DNA from 3 places in the Chitinibacter sp. ZOR0017 genome. Region 1 is predicted to be linked to each of the others. Evidence: predicted binding sites of a transcription regulator. Region 1 holds the regulator's gene; each other region holds the start of a gene.

The links. The regulator FliA, encoded in region 1, starts transcription of late flagellar genes. The targets are predictions, from matches to a motif close to GCTAAAGNTNNNNNNNNNNCNGCCGATAAT.
Region 2: a site for FliA is predicted at 1,726-1,755, ahead of flgM (flagellar biosynthesis anti-sigma factor FlgM). Genes of this name have one in related genera too.
Region 3: a site for FliA is predicted at 1,847-1,876, ahead of L991_RS11015 (LPP20 family lipoprotein). Genes of this name have one in related genera too.

What each region holds. Positions count from the first base shown of each region.
Region 1 covers NZ_JTLG01000002.1:25,580-30,031, forward strand. Annotated here, with positions in the region: gene L991_RS00280 (ABC transporter ATP-binding protein) at 1-160, shown strand, start outside; gene L991_RS00285 (MlaD family protein) at 157-1,203, shown strand; gene L991_RS16185 (ABC-type transport auxiliary lipoprotein family protein) at 1,200-1,775, shown strand; gene L991_RS00295 (RNA polymerase sigma factor FliA) at 1,814-2,554, shown strand; gene L991_RS00300 (flagellar motor protein) at 2,555-3,298, shown strand; gene L991_RS00305 (1-acyl-sn-glycerol-3-phosphate acyltransferase) at 3,447-4,193, shown strand; gene L991_RS00310 (DNA translocase FtsK) at 4,318-4,452, shown strand, end outside.
Region 2 covers NZ_JTLG01000021.1:337,168-341,619, forward strand. Annotated here, with positions in the region: gene L991_RS08540 (hypothetical protein) at 1-550, shown strand, start outside; gene L991_RS08545 (type II secretion system F family protein) at 563-934, shown strand; gene L991_RS08550 (flagella synthesis protein FlgN) at 946-1,395, opposite strand; gene flgM (flagellar biosynthesis anti-sigma factor FlgM) at 1,395-1,667, opposite strand; gene fliW (flagellar assembly protein FliW) at 1,890-2,303, shown strand; gene L991_RS08565 (acetyl-CoA carboxylase carboxyltransferase subunit alpha) at 2,442-3,410, shown strand; gene tilS (tRNA lysidine(34) synthetase TilS) at 3,379-4,452, shown strand, end outside.
Region 3 covers NZ_JTLG01000033.1:11,629-16,080, reverse strand. Annotated here, with positions in the region: gene L991_RS11025 (thiazole synthase) at 53-844, shown strand; gene trmB (tRNA (guanosine(46)-N7)-methyltransferase TrmB) at 1,112-1,783, shown strand; gene L991_RS11015 (LPP20 family lipoprotein) at 2,009-2,596, shown strand; gene L991_RS11010 (flagellar assembly protein T N-terminal domain-containing protein) at 2,593-3,900, shown strand; gene L991_RS11005 (hypothetical protein) at 3,897-4,452, shown strand, end outside.

The DNA of each region.
Region 1 (4,452 bases):
TGCGGCGATTGCCGATCGGGCCATCATGCTGGATAAATCCATCCAAGGTATTCTGGCCATCGACACCCCGGCCGCACTGGCGGCAGCTAGCGATCCACGGGTGGCCCACTTTTTCCACGCTGCGCGCCCCGCCCGCGCCGGCACAGCGAGTGTGTTATGAAGCAACCGTCATATTTTCGCTTAGGATTATTCATCATCCTCGCCATTTTGCTGGGCGCAGCCCTGCTGATCGGCGTGGGCAGTGGCCGCTGGTGGCAACCGCGCAGCACGCTGGAAACCTACTTCAATGAATCGGTAAAAGGCCTCGATATTGGCTCGAAAGTGCGTTACCGCGGGGTGGCGATCGGCGAAGTCACCGCCATTACTTTTACCTACAGCCGCTATCAAGGCGAGCTGCCCGCGGCCCAGCGCCAGCAATATGTCCTGGTGGAAGCCCAGCTTGATCATGCCATTCTGGGCGAACCGGCGGCGGGCGAGAGCGCACAAGCGCAGTTAAATCGCGAAATCAGCAAAGGCTTGCGGGTTAAACTTTCGCCGCAGGGCCTTACCGGCACCAGCTATCTGGAAATCGATTACGAAAACCCGCGTGATAATCCGCCCCTGCCCATTCAGTGGAAACCCGAAAATTTATATATCCCCTCGGCCAATAGCACGGTGAATCAGCTGGTGAGCAGTGCCCAAGATCTGATGGCCAAAATGCAGCGACTGGATCTGAATGAATCCATCGGGCTCTTTAACCAGACGTTACGCACCCTCAACACCAAACTTGATCAGCTCGATACTGCTAATCTCAGCCGGCAAAGCACCCAGCTCTTACGCACCGTCAATGGCCTGCCTCTGGCGCAAATTGCCAGTGAAAGCTCGGCCCTGATTCAGGAAGTGCGCACCAGCAATCAACAGCTGGGTACGATGCTGGCTGATCCGTCTCTACAACAGGCAGCGCGACATCTGGCCAGCGCCGCCCAATCGGCTGATCGCCTACTGTCGGGGCCGGAGCTAAGCCAAACCGTGGCGCGGCTTGATGCCATTACCGCTAGGCTAGATCGCCTGAGCGGCCAGCGCGAAGGCGATGTGCAGCAAATCATCGATAATCTCAATGCCACCAGTAGCAATCTGAAAGCCCTGAGCGAACAGGCCAAACAACGCCCCAGCTCGCTGCTGTTTGATCAATATCCACCGCGTTACACGCCGCCTAAGCCATGAAAAAACTGCTTTGTTTGTTGCTGCTGTGCTGCACTGCCTGCAGCTCTACCCCACCAGAGCGGCAGGACTTTCTGCTGCAAGCTAGCCGCACCGGCAGCGCCCAAAGTGCCCGTTTTGGCGCGCTGCAAGTGCAAGAGCTGCGCGCCGCGCCGCCCTTTCGCGATAGCGCACTGGTTTATCGCGAAACCGCGCAGCGCTTTGTGGCCGACCCCTACCACGGTTTTCTTGCCCCACCGCCAGTACAGCTGAGCCAAAACCTACGCCAATGGCTGCGCAGCAGCGGTTTATTTGCCCAAGTGCTGCCCAGCGCCGGCAGCGCCGCCAGCAGCTGGCTTTTGGAGGGCGAATTGCTCGCGCTCTATATCGATGTGAGCGATCCGGCTCAGCCGGCCGCAGTGCTGGAGCTGCAATTGCAGCTGCATCGCGGCACGCAAAGCTTTAGCTACCCGCTGGCGATCCGTGAAGCACTGGCCAGCGCCGAACCTGAGGCCGCCGCCGCCGGTCTGCAGCGAGCGCTGAGCCGCGCACTGACGCAATTAGAGCAACAACTGACTTCGTCAAAAGCGGATTAGTCAGCTACACTAAAAGCCGATTTGAATTCACCCGTCTTATGTCAGCTCACCGCGCCCTCTCCCTTTATCGCAGCACCCAAAGCAGCAGCGAAGAAGATCGCGTGCAGCAGCACGCGCCCTTGGTGCGCAAAATTGCCTATCACATGATGAGCAAGCTGCCGGCCAGCGTGGAAGTGGATGATTTGATTCAAGTTGGCCTGATGGGGCTCATGGAAGCAGCGCGCAATTTTGATCCGGAAGCCGGCGTGCTGTTTGAAACCTTTGCCAGCCAGCGCATTCGGGGCGCCATGCTCGATGAGCTGCGCAACGCCGACTGGCTCCCGCGGCAAGCGCGCAAAAACATGCGCGAGATCGAAAAAGCGATTGTCGCGCTGGAACAACAGCAAGGCCGCGCGCCCACCGAGGGCGAAGTGGCACGCCAGCTGGGCATTGAGCTGGCCGATTATCAAGCCATGCTGGGCGAAGCCCGCGGCCATCAGCTGGTGCATTACGAAGATTTCGAAGAAGATGGCGATAATGATCAGCTCGATCAGTATGCTGCCGATCACAAAGCCAACCCCATCGATATTCTGAGCGACGGCCGTTTTCGCGGTCAGCTGATCGAAGCCATTGGCCTCTTGCCCGAGCGCGAAAAACTGCTGATGGCGCTGTATTACGACGAAGAGCTGAATCTAAAAGAAATCGGCGCCGTACTGGGCGTTTCCGAATCAAGGGTGTGCCAACTGCATGCGCAAGCGGTGGCCCGTTTGCGCAGCAAACTCAAAGACTGGCTGAGTTAAATGGATAAAATCAGTGTATTTGGCATCATCCTCGGCCTGACGGCCATTGTGCTTGGCCACTGGCTGGAAGGCGGGCACATTGGCTCGTTGGTGCAATTTACCGCCTTTCTGATCGTGATCGGTGGCACCACCGGAGCGGTGATGCTGCAAACCGAAATGCGCCATTTCGTCGCCGGCATCAAAATGCTGCGCTGGATTTTTATCCCCCCGAATATGGATTTTCGCAAAATCCTCGCCACCTTGATGAATTGGGGCCAGCAGGCTCGTCGCGGTGGTTTGCTCGCGCTTGAAGCCTACGTCAATAGCGAAAAAGATCCGTTTGTGAAACGCGGCCTCACCATGGTGGTGGATGGCGCCGAGCCCGATACCGTGCGCCGCGCGCTGGAGCTGGATATCGATGCCTACGAAGACCAAGCCCGCGCCGCGATCAAAATCTGGGAGTCCGCCGGCGGCTACAGCCCCACCTTCGGGATTTTGGGCGCGGTACTGGGGCTGATTCACGTGATGGAAAACCTCACCGACCCATCCAAACTGGGCGCCGGGATTGCCGTGGCCTTTGTGGCCACCATCTACGGCGTGGGAGCGGCCAACTTATTGCTGCTGCCGATCGCCAATAAGCTCAAGCATTATGTGATGCTGGAAGTGCGCCGACGTGAAATGGTGGCCGAGGGGCTGGTGACCATCGCCAATGGCGAAAATCCGCGCCTACTCGAAAACAAGCTGGCAGGTTTCCTGCACCACTAATACCCGGGCAGGTATTATTCTAAAAGCATTACCCATCAAGACTTTTAGCGCAATACCCCAGCCCCACTTACCCCACCCCTACTGCCTCGCGGCAAAGCGGCCAGCCAGCCGCTATAGTCAGCTTATCCCACCCATCGCGGGGCAAGCCATGCAGACTTTGCTGCTCCTCAGCTGGCGCTTACTCGGCTGGCTTGATCTACTATTCTTTACCCTGCTGATGGTATTGCTCGCAATGCTGCCCCAGCGCTGGCTTAGCCACCTATACCCCACATTATTTCATAGCTGGTGCCGCTGTTTTGTGCGCGCGCTGGGGGTGCAATTACGTTTGCATCAGCACTACCCCGGGCCACTGCCGGCGCAATTTATCCTGATCGCCAATCACCCCTCCGCATTGGAAGACGTCGGAATTCCGGCGCTGTTTCCAGTGCGCAGCTTGGCCAAATACGAGGTGCGCGATTGGTGGCTGGTCGGGCGAATTGCCGCCGCGGCCGGTACGCTGTTTGTGGAGCGGGAAAGCAAAGCTTCGCGCCAAGCGGCACAGCAGGCGCTGATCGCTGCGGTGCAAGCTGGGCACAATATTGCGCTCTACCCAGAAGGCGGCTGCAAAGGCCGCTGGCTGGCGCCGCGCTTTCTACACGGCGCGTTTGTCACCGCACAAGCCACTGGCGTGCCGCTGCTACCCGTATTTTTGCACCACGAGGCGCAGGCCGATTTTGAATGGGGGCCGGGCGAAACCCTGCTGCAAAAAATCTGGCGCATTAGCACTAGTCGCAACCGGGTGGTGCATTATCACGTGTTCGCCCCGATCGATCCGGCCAGCCAGCCGGATAAAGAGCTGCTCAATGCGCAGGTTTACGCGCAATACCAAGCCTGGCAAGCGCGTTTTTTGCAATAAAGCCCCTCGCCGCCGCAGCTGACACGCCCAAGACAGATAAATATGCCGCATTAGTCGCTTTTCTGCTGCAGTGCGCAGCCCAGCCGTTATAATCGCGAAAGCGTTTGTCCATCAGCCCCACACCATGCCCCTGTTTCGCAAGAAAAACGTCCCCAATGTCTCGACCCGGCCGGCCCTGCCTGCGCCCGTGGCCAATTTACTGCGCGAGTCTTGGTGGCTGCTGCTAGTGGTACTGCTGGGCTTTGTTTTGCTCGCCCTC
Region 2 (4,452 bases), on a different contig from region 1:
AATACTCCCGCTGGCCCTGCGCGCCCAGCTGCTGCAGCAATTAGCGGCCGGTGAGCGGGCCGGCTTAGCCCTGAGCCAAACACTGGCCAGCCGACACCTCCCCCCGCCCCTGCACGCGGGGCTAGCCCAAGTGCAGCGAGCGATTGCCCGCGGGGAAACCCTGAGTGGCGCAGGCGCGCGTGCCGGCTGGTTTAGCCTACCCATCGCCAGCCAGATTACCGCAGGCGAAACCGCTTGCTGCTTGGCCGCCGTGCTGCAGCGGCTGGCCGCACAGGAAAACCACTGGCTACTGTGCTGGCGCGAATGTCGTGCCCGGCTGGCGCTGCCGCTGTTGTTATTTTTGCTCAGTAGCCTACTCGCCCCCTTGCCTGCGCTGGCCGCAGGCACTCTCAGCTTAGGCTCCGCCTTAATGGGTATGTTGATAAAAGCATTGTTGATTATTGCTTTGCTGTATATACCTTGGCGGGTATATACAGCTATCCGCAATGAGCAGCCACACGGGCACTGGCTGCTGGCGGGGCTAATGCATATTCCAATTATCCAGCGCTAGTTGTGGGGTTCGTTGCTATGTCGCTGGCTCAACCACTGGGCGGGCCTCATTCAAGCGGGCATCGACCCAGCCAGCGCCAGCGTCCACAGCAAGGTAAGCATGCCCCTACCCCAGTTGCAACGCGAGTGCTTGCAACTGGGCCAATTGCTACAGCAAGGCATGGCGGTCAGCGTGGCGCTGTCCCAGCTGGGCTGGCCATGGCCTGCCAGCACCATCAGTCGCATTACCGTTGCGGAGGCCAGCGGCACTCTGGCCGATTTGCTGCTGAATTTGGCCGCAGAAATGCAGCACCAACAAAGCGCTCGCTTGCGCAGACTGAGCCGCCTTATTCCGAGAGTGCTGTATGTCTTAATTGGGGTAGGTATCGTGCGCGGCTTGCTGTAACGCCGCCGCGATTAAGCGCGATCCAGCGGACGACTGGCGGCGCCCTGATTACTGAGGCGACCATCGGCGCTATAGCCAATATCCGGGTTGCGCGCAGCCGCAAGGCTCGCCATCAGATGGCGGTTAACTTCTTCGTGGCTTTGAATCAATTGGCCGTTGCTACGATTGAGCATATCGGCTTGGCGTGCTTGCAGCAATAATTCTTGCCACAGCGGCAAAGCCTCACCTAAATGCGCTTCGATGGCATCGCTGCTCAGCCAGCCTTGTTGCTGGCAGTAAGCGCTGCGTGCGGCCGTGGCTTGTTCGAGGGCTTGCAAGGCGCGCAGTTTGGCTTCGATCAGCTTGGTAACGAGGTCAAACTGGCGTTGAATCAGGGCTTGTTGCTCTTGTTGCAAAATAGGCAACAGAAGCTGGACTTGGCTCAGCTCGGCGGCGAGCAAATCCGGTAGAACGTTTGACATTAGCGGGCCAGCAGCTCTTTCACGCTTGAGAGTAGGCCATCGGCAATGGCTTCAGGCTTGACCGCGAAGCGGCCTTCAGCGATGGCCGCACGAATTTGCGCCACTTTGTCGGCATCGAATGTGGCTTCGTTGCTGGCTACGCCAGATAGTTTGCTATTTACACTGCTGCTCACGGCAACCGTGCTGTCGGCTTTTTCGGCCGTACTGCTGCGCACTTCCGTGGGCTTGGCGCCCAGCCCGGCCAGTGGCTTACCCGAGTTGTCGATTTTCATGATGCTTCCCCTACCGTTAGCTACGGCGGCTTGAGTCGTCGTGATTGCTATTATGCCAATAATCGGCAGTAGCAGGAATTTCTTTAGCAATTCAACTGATTATCAGCCTATTCTAATACACTTTTTGCCCGCACAAAGGCAAAAAGATAGCCAGCACCGCGCTCATCCTTTAATGTAAACCGGATTATCTCATTCCACCCCGCTCTGGAGCTTGGTAAACCGATGAACGTTTTTCAAAGCCAGTTTGGTCCGATCGAAGTTGATCCCGACACCATTATTCATTTTCCGGCCGGCCTGCCCGGGTTTGAGCATTGCCATCAATTCAAATTGCTGCACGAAGAAAAACCCAATCCCAGCGTGTATTGGCTGCAATCGCTTGATGACGCTGAAGTTGCTTTCTCGATTGTGGGCGCCGAGCGTTTAGGTTTTAACTATGTGCTCAAGCTCAGCGACGAAGAATGCGCGCAAATCGAACTCACCGATGCCAGCGATGCCATGCTGTTTTTGATTCTCTCGCGCCCGGATGGTGAACCGATTCGCGCCAATACCCTCGCCCCGCTGGTGATCAATCTCAAAGCGCGCAAAGGCTTGCAAAAGCTGGATGTGAAAGCCGATATCGTCTTTAGCAACACCTGATTTGCCGCACCGCAACAGCTAAAACCCAGCCTGTCAGCTTGGTCACGGTGAGCTGTTGCTGTATGATTGCGCGAAATTTTAAGGCGGGATCGTGCCCGCCTGTCTGCGCTATCCGTGGCGCTTCTGGAGTTTTACAGCATGAAAACCACCTTCCTTGACTTCGAGCAATCGGTTGCCGAGCTTGAAAACAAGATCGAAGAGCTGCGCTACGTGCAGGACGATTCGGCCGTTGATATTTCGGTAGAAATCTCGCACCTGGAAAAGAAAAGCCAGGAATTAACCAAGAACATCTACGCCAAGCTCACACCGTGGCAGATTTCGCAGGTTTCCCGTCATCCGCAACGGCCTTACACCTACGATTACATCGCAGGTCTGTTTACCGATTTTCAGGAATTGCACGGCGATCGCGCCTTTGCCGATGATTTGGCGATTGTGGGCGGCTTGGCTCGCTTTAATGGTCAGAGCGTGATGGTGATTGGCCATCAGAAAGGCCGCGACACCAAAGAAAAAATCGCCCGCAATTTCGGCATGCCCCGTCCGGAAGGCTATCGTAAAGCCTTGCGCCTGATGAAACTGGCCGAAAAATTCAATATTCCCGTCATAACCTTTGTCGACACCCCGGGTGCCTACCCTGGGATTGGCGCGGAAGAGCGTGGGCAATCGGAAGCGATTGGCCGCAATCTGTATGAGATGGCCAAACTGCGCGTGCCGGTGATTTGCACGGTGATTGGCGAGGGTGGCTCCGGCGGTGCCTTGGCGATTGCCGTGGGTGACGTGGTACAGATGCTGCAATACTCAACCTACTCGGTGATTTCACCCGAAGGCTGCGCAACGATCTTGTGGAAAACCGCCGAGCGTGCCGCCGATGCGGCCGAAGCACTGGGCATTACCGCCAGCCGCCTGAAAACCTTGGGGCTGATCGATAAAGTGGTCACCGAGCCAGTGGGTGGCGCACATCGCAATCCGCAAGAAATGATGGCGACTTTGAAAAAATCGATTGCCGATTCGCTCAAAACCCTGAAAGCAAAAAGCGTCGACGAGCTCTTGGATGCCCGCTTCGATCGCCTGATGGAATATGGTAAGTTCAAAGAAGAAGCCAGCGCCTGAGTGGGCGCAGGCCAAGGCCTTTATCGCCGAGTTTTGTGAGCGTTCGCGCGCGCAAACTGAAACCAACAACGGGAGCTACGGCTCCCGTTGTGCCTTCCCGCGCCTGTGTGTGGGCTTTTCGGGCGGGCTCGATTCCACCGTGTTGCTGCACTGGTTGGCCGGCCTACAAGCCGAGCTAGGCTTTACGCTCAGCGCTGTGCATGTGCATCACGGCCTCTCGTCCAATGCCGGGCACTGGGCTGCGCACTCCCAGCAGGTGGCCAGCGCTCTGGACATCGAATGCACTGTCGTGCAGGTGAATGTCGCACGCGACAACGGGCTAGGCCTGGAAGGCAGTGCGCGCCAGCAGCGTTATCAGGTGTACGCGCAGCAAGACTGCGAGGCCATTGTGCTGGCCCATCATCTGAACGATCAGGCTGAAACCTTGCTACTGAATCTGCTGCGCGGCGCTGGCCCGGCGGGCCTGGCTGCCATGCCACGTGAACGGGCTGTGCAAGCCTCGCAGAATGCCGAAACCACAACAGCCCTACTGCGCCCCTTCCTAGGCATCAGCCGGGCCGAACTGGAAAACTATGCGCAGGCGCAGCAACTGCGCTGGATTAACGACGAAAGCAACGCCGACCCAAGCTTTAAGCGCAACCACATCCGCCAAGCACTGATCCCGACCATTGAGGGTATCACGCCACAAGCCTTAACCTTATTGGCGCGCAGCGCCATACATCAGGCACAAGCCCACGAATTGCAGCAGGAAATCGCGCAGCAAGATCTCGCCCATTGCCTTGATGAAAACGCCGCGCCGCTGGGCGCGCTTAATCTGGCGCAATGGCAAACACTGAGCACCGTGCGCCAGCACAATGCCCTGCGCCGCTGGCTGGCGCGCGCCGGCATGGTGCTGGAATTACGGGCATTTAATGAATTACTGCGCACGGCGCTCCAAGCCGAGGCCGACACGCATCCGGCGCTGGTCTGGCGCGGTGCGGCCGTGCGCCGCTATCGTGGGCAGCTGTATCTGTGTAGCGCGCGTGATCACGCCGGGCCCGCG
Region 3 (4,452 bases), on a different contig from region 1:
TGTGGCTGGCAGTGAATCTCTACAGTTTGATCCAGACGCAGGGGCGTAAATCATGAGTGATACATTTCAAATTGCGGGCAAAACCTATCAATCCCGCCTGATCGTTGGTACCGGCAAATACAAAGATTTCACCGAAACCCGCGCCGCTGTGGATGAATCGGGCGCCGAAATCGTCACCGTGGCGATTCGCCGCGTGAATATCGGTCAGGATGCCAGCCAGCCTTCGCTGCTGGATTATCTGCCGCCCAGCCAGTTTACCTATCTGCCCAATACCGCCGGCTGCTACACCGCCGAAGACGCGGTGCGCACCCTACGGCTGGCGCGCGAATTGCTCGATGATCACCGGCTGGTAAAGCTGGAAGTGCTGGGTGACCCCAACACGTTGTTCCCCAATGTGCGCGAAACCCTGAAAGCCGCAGAAACGCTGGTGAAAGAGGGGTTTGATGTGATGGTCTATACCTCGGATGACCCGATCATCGCCAAAGAGCTGGAACAAATCGGCTGCTGCGCGATTATGCCGCTGGCCTCGCTGATCGGCTCGGGAATGGGGATTTTGAATCCGTGGAATCTGCGCCTGATTATCGAAGCCGCCAAGGTGCCGGTGCTGGTGGATGCCGGTGTGGGCACCGCCTCTGATGCCGCGATTGCGATGGAATTAGGCTGCGATGGCATTTTGATGAATACCGCCATTGCTGGCGCGCAAGACCCGGTACGGATGGCACGGGCGATGAAGTTGGCAGTGCAGGCCGGGCGCGACGCCTTCCTCGCCGGCCGTGTGCCACGCAAGCTGTATAGTGCCGATCCATCTAGCCCGGTCACCGGGATGATTGCCGCCAGTAAATAAGTGAACGCCTTGGGTATTGCCTGCCAGGCCATGAAAAGTATAGCCTGCGGATTAATACCCCGGTAAAGCTTGGCTGGATCGAGCGGGCCGGTACCGCAAAATTTGGTGAATCGCCCGCCGCGCATTAAAATACCGCCATTGAATACCAAACCGCCGCCACTTGTCGCTCAAGGGCGGCGTTTTACATGGCAAGGAATCCCCATGAACGACGAGCAACTCGACCCGCAAACCAGCCCGCAGGATGAAGCCGCTGGCGAAGGCAAATTTATGCGCCGTATTCGCAGCTTTGTGCTGCGCCAAGGGCATTTGTCGACCGGGCAAGCCAAAGCGCTGGAGCAATTCGGCCCAGAGTTTTGTCTGGATTATCGCCCAGAGGCGCTGGATCTGGATGCGGCCTTTGGCCGTCAGGCGCCACGGGTGCTGGAAATCGGTTTTGGCATGGGGCAGGCCACGGCCGAAATCGCTGTTCATCGCGCAGATACCGATTTCCTGGGCGTGGAAGTACATACCCCGGGTGTGGGCAGCTTGCTGAAACTGATTGGCGAGCAAGCCATCCGCAATATCCGCATCGTGCAACATGATGCGGTCGAAGTGCTGGAAAACATGCTGCCAGCCGGTAGCTTGGCCGGTGCGCATATTTTCTTTCCCGATCCATGGCATAAAAAACGCCACAACAAGCGCCGCCTGATTCAGCCTGAATTCGTGAAGCTGCTGGTTTCACGCATTCAGGCCGGCGGCTATGTGCATCTGGCTACCGATTGGGAAGACTACGCGATTCAGATGCTGGAAGTGCTGAGCAATGAGCCAACGCTGAAAAACACCGCAACCAGCGACACCGGCTACGCCGAGCGTCCCGATTACCGCCCGCTCACCAAGTTTGAAAACCGTGGTATCAAGCTGGGCCACGGCGTGTGGGATCTGGTGTTTATCAAGCAATAAGCGCGGATTCGGTAGCTTTGCACTCGGCACGGCGGCATTTTTATGCCGCCGTGTTGCGTTTGGGCTGCAGAAAAAACCGCGGCTGCCGATAAAGCGATAACTGGCCACTTGGCCATCCGCCGCGTCAGCGGTTTGCTGCCGGTAAAGCACTGGCGCTTCGCCAGCGGATGACTACAGTGGAACTATCGTCAGGCATCGCCTTAATGACATTGTCAGGAGAACAAGATGACCCGTATGCGTACGTTTTCCGCCAGCTGGCGCACCGTGGTGGTGGCGCTGCTGAGCTTGGGTCTGGCCGCTTGTGCCAGCAGTGGGAAAACCACGGTAAGCCATGATGAGGGCGTGAGCAATCCGCCGGTGGTCTTGCCAAGCAAAATCACGGCAGTGGGCTATGGCGCGATGCCAACCATGGATGGTTTATCGCCTTCACAGCGCCGCTTGCTGGCGATGCGTGCTTCGAAGCTCGACGCTTATCGCACGCTGGCCGAGACCGTATCCGGGGTGAAAATCACCGGTAACAGTACGGTATCGGCGATGGCGCTGAATAATGATGGCTTCCGTGCTTATGTCGAATCGTATCTGCGTGGCGCTCGTGTGGTCACAGTAACGCCGCTGCCGGATGGCGCTTTTGAAACCACATTAGAAATCACGCTGGGCGGTGAATTTTATCGCGCAGCGCAAACCGCTAGCCACCAAAGTGGTGGCAGCGAAGCTACCCCAGCGGCAGCGCCCATGAAGGCGGTGCCACAGCCGGTGGCAATGCCGGTAGAATCAGCCATCTTACCTAGCCAGAATTTCTATCTGTCACTGTGATTCGAACGCTGATCGCCGGCTGCGTGCTGGCAGCGCCGCTGTGGGCGGCTCAACATGAAGGCATTGCACCGCTGGGTAGCGAGGGTTTAGAAGTCGCCCGCCGGCAGGCGATTGCCGATGCCCTTGAAAATGCGGCTTTGTTTAATGGCGCAACAGTCAAAAGCTATAGCCAGCAGGGCCAGCAACGCACTAGCGACAATACGCAAATCCGCGGCACGCCGGCGCAGGATTACACGGTGGTGCGCGAGTGGACGACCCAGAGTGGTTTTCTGCACGTCATCATCGATGTGCAGCCACCAGCGCCGGCGGAAGCTAAAAACGCGACCGTCACGCCGGCAGCGGCTACGGCCGCAGCGGCGCCAGCGGTAACGGCGACAGCGACGGTGCAGTGTGGCGGCGGCGATTACAAGCGCAAGCTTTTGCTCGCGCATATGTGGGTGCAACATCCGGCGCAAACTCGCGATCTGGATCGGCTGCCGGAAGGCATCCAGCTGGATTTGATGCGCAAATTGTTTGATAGCGGTGGTTTTTTGCCGCAAAAGGCATTGTCCGAAGCGGCATTTGATTTACAGCCACAGTTTGCCGACCCCCTATTGCAGCCTGAGCGGGTGCGTGAACTCGCTCGGCGCTACGCGGTGCAGTTTGTGGTGGGCGGTATCGTGCGCGATACCTCGACCAGTGGTGAGCGCTACGCGGCAAGCTACGGCAATGATTTGCGTGAGGGTGAGCGCAAGCTGGAGCTGAATATCCCGCTGGTGAATTTTACCCAGCTGGGCCTTAAAGCTACGCCGGCCGAGCGGCGGTTTGAGTTTGAATTATTTGTGTTTGATGGGGTATCCGGTGCGCTGGTTAATCGGCATCGGCTGGCGGGAAAAGCCAGTGGCCAGGTCATGCAAGATCGCGCCACCAGCATGGCCACCGAAGGATTTAAAGAAACCGCCTACGGCCAGCTGATTGAACAGAAAATGCAGGAAGCCGCCCGGCGTATCACGCAAGACATTGCGTGTATTCCATTTTCAGCCCGGATCACGCGGGTAGAAAAAAACCGCGTGTATTTCGATGCCGGCACCACCTCGAAAGTAGGGGTGGGCGATAGCTTGCAGGTGTATCGTGTGGCGCCCGGTGGTTTGCCGCTGGCCGCGGCTAGTTTTGAGCCCAGCATGTCGCTGGGTTTGCCAGAAGAGATTGTGGGTAGTCTGAATGTCACCCAGGTGCAACCGCTGTTTTCTGTCGGGATTTTGCAAGGCAGCGGGGTGCAGGCGGGCGACTATGTGCGATTTGTAGGACGCGGAGGTCAAAAATGAAAGCCCTGCTCAGCCTGTGTTTATGCTGGCCAGCCTTAGTGCTGGCATCCGAAGCCGGCCATGGCACACCAGCGGAAAAGCCGCCGGCCAAAACCGAAAGCCATGCCATTAAAAATGCCCCGCCTACCAAGGTGGATAATCTGAAAGGCCAGTTGCAGGTGAGCGGCTCGCACGGCAGTGAAGCGCCCAAAGCCAGCACCAAGCCGGCCGCCGCCGAAACAAAGGCCGAAGCTAAGACGGAAACCAAGGCCGAGCCAGCTAAGCCTGCGGCCCATGGCGAAGCGCCCAAGCCGCAGTTTACCGAGCCGCCGGTGGTGCAGTATGTACCGCCCAAATACGGTAGCAGTAGTGCTACGCCGGTGCAGCGCGTGTATGTGCCTTCCAAATCGCCCGCTGCGCGTAAATCAAGCGCGCATGCTGGCAGTGCCCATGGCGGCAGCAGCAAGAAAAGTAGTGGGCATGGTGCCGCCGAGTCATCGCAAGCAGTGACGCCTGGCCTGGTGCGGGTTATGCCTGCCAGCAGCCTGCCCGGGGGTAAGGTGCTGCCACCGG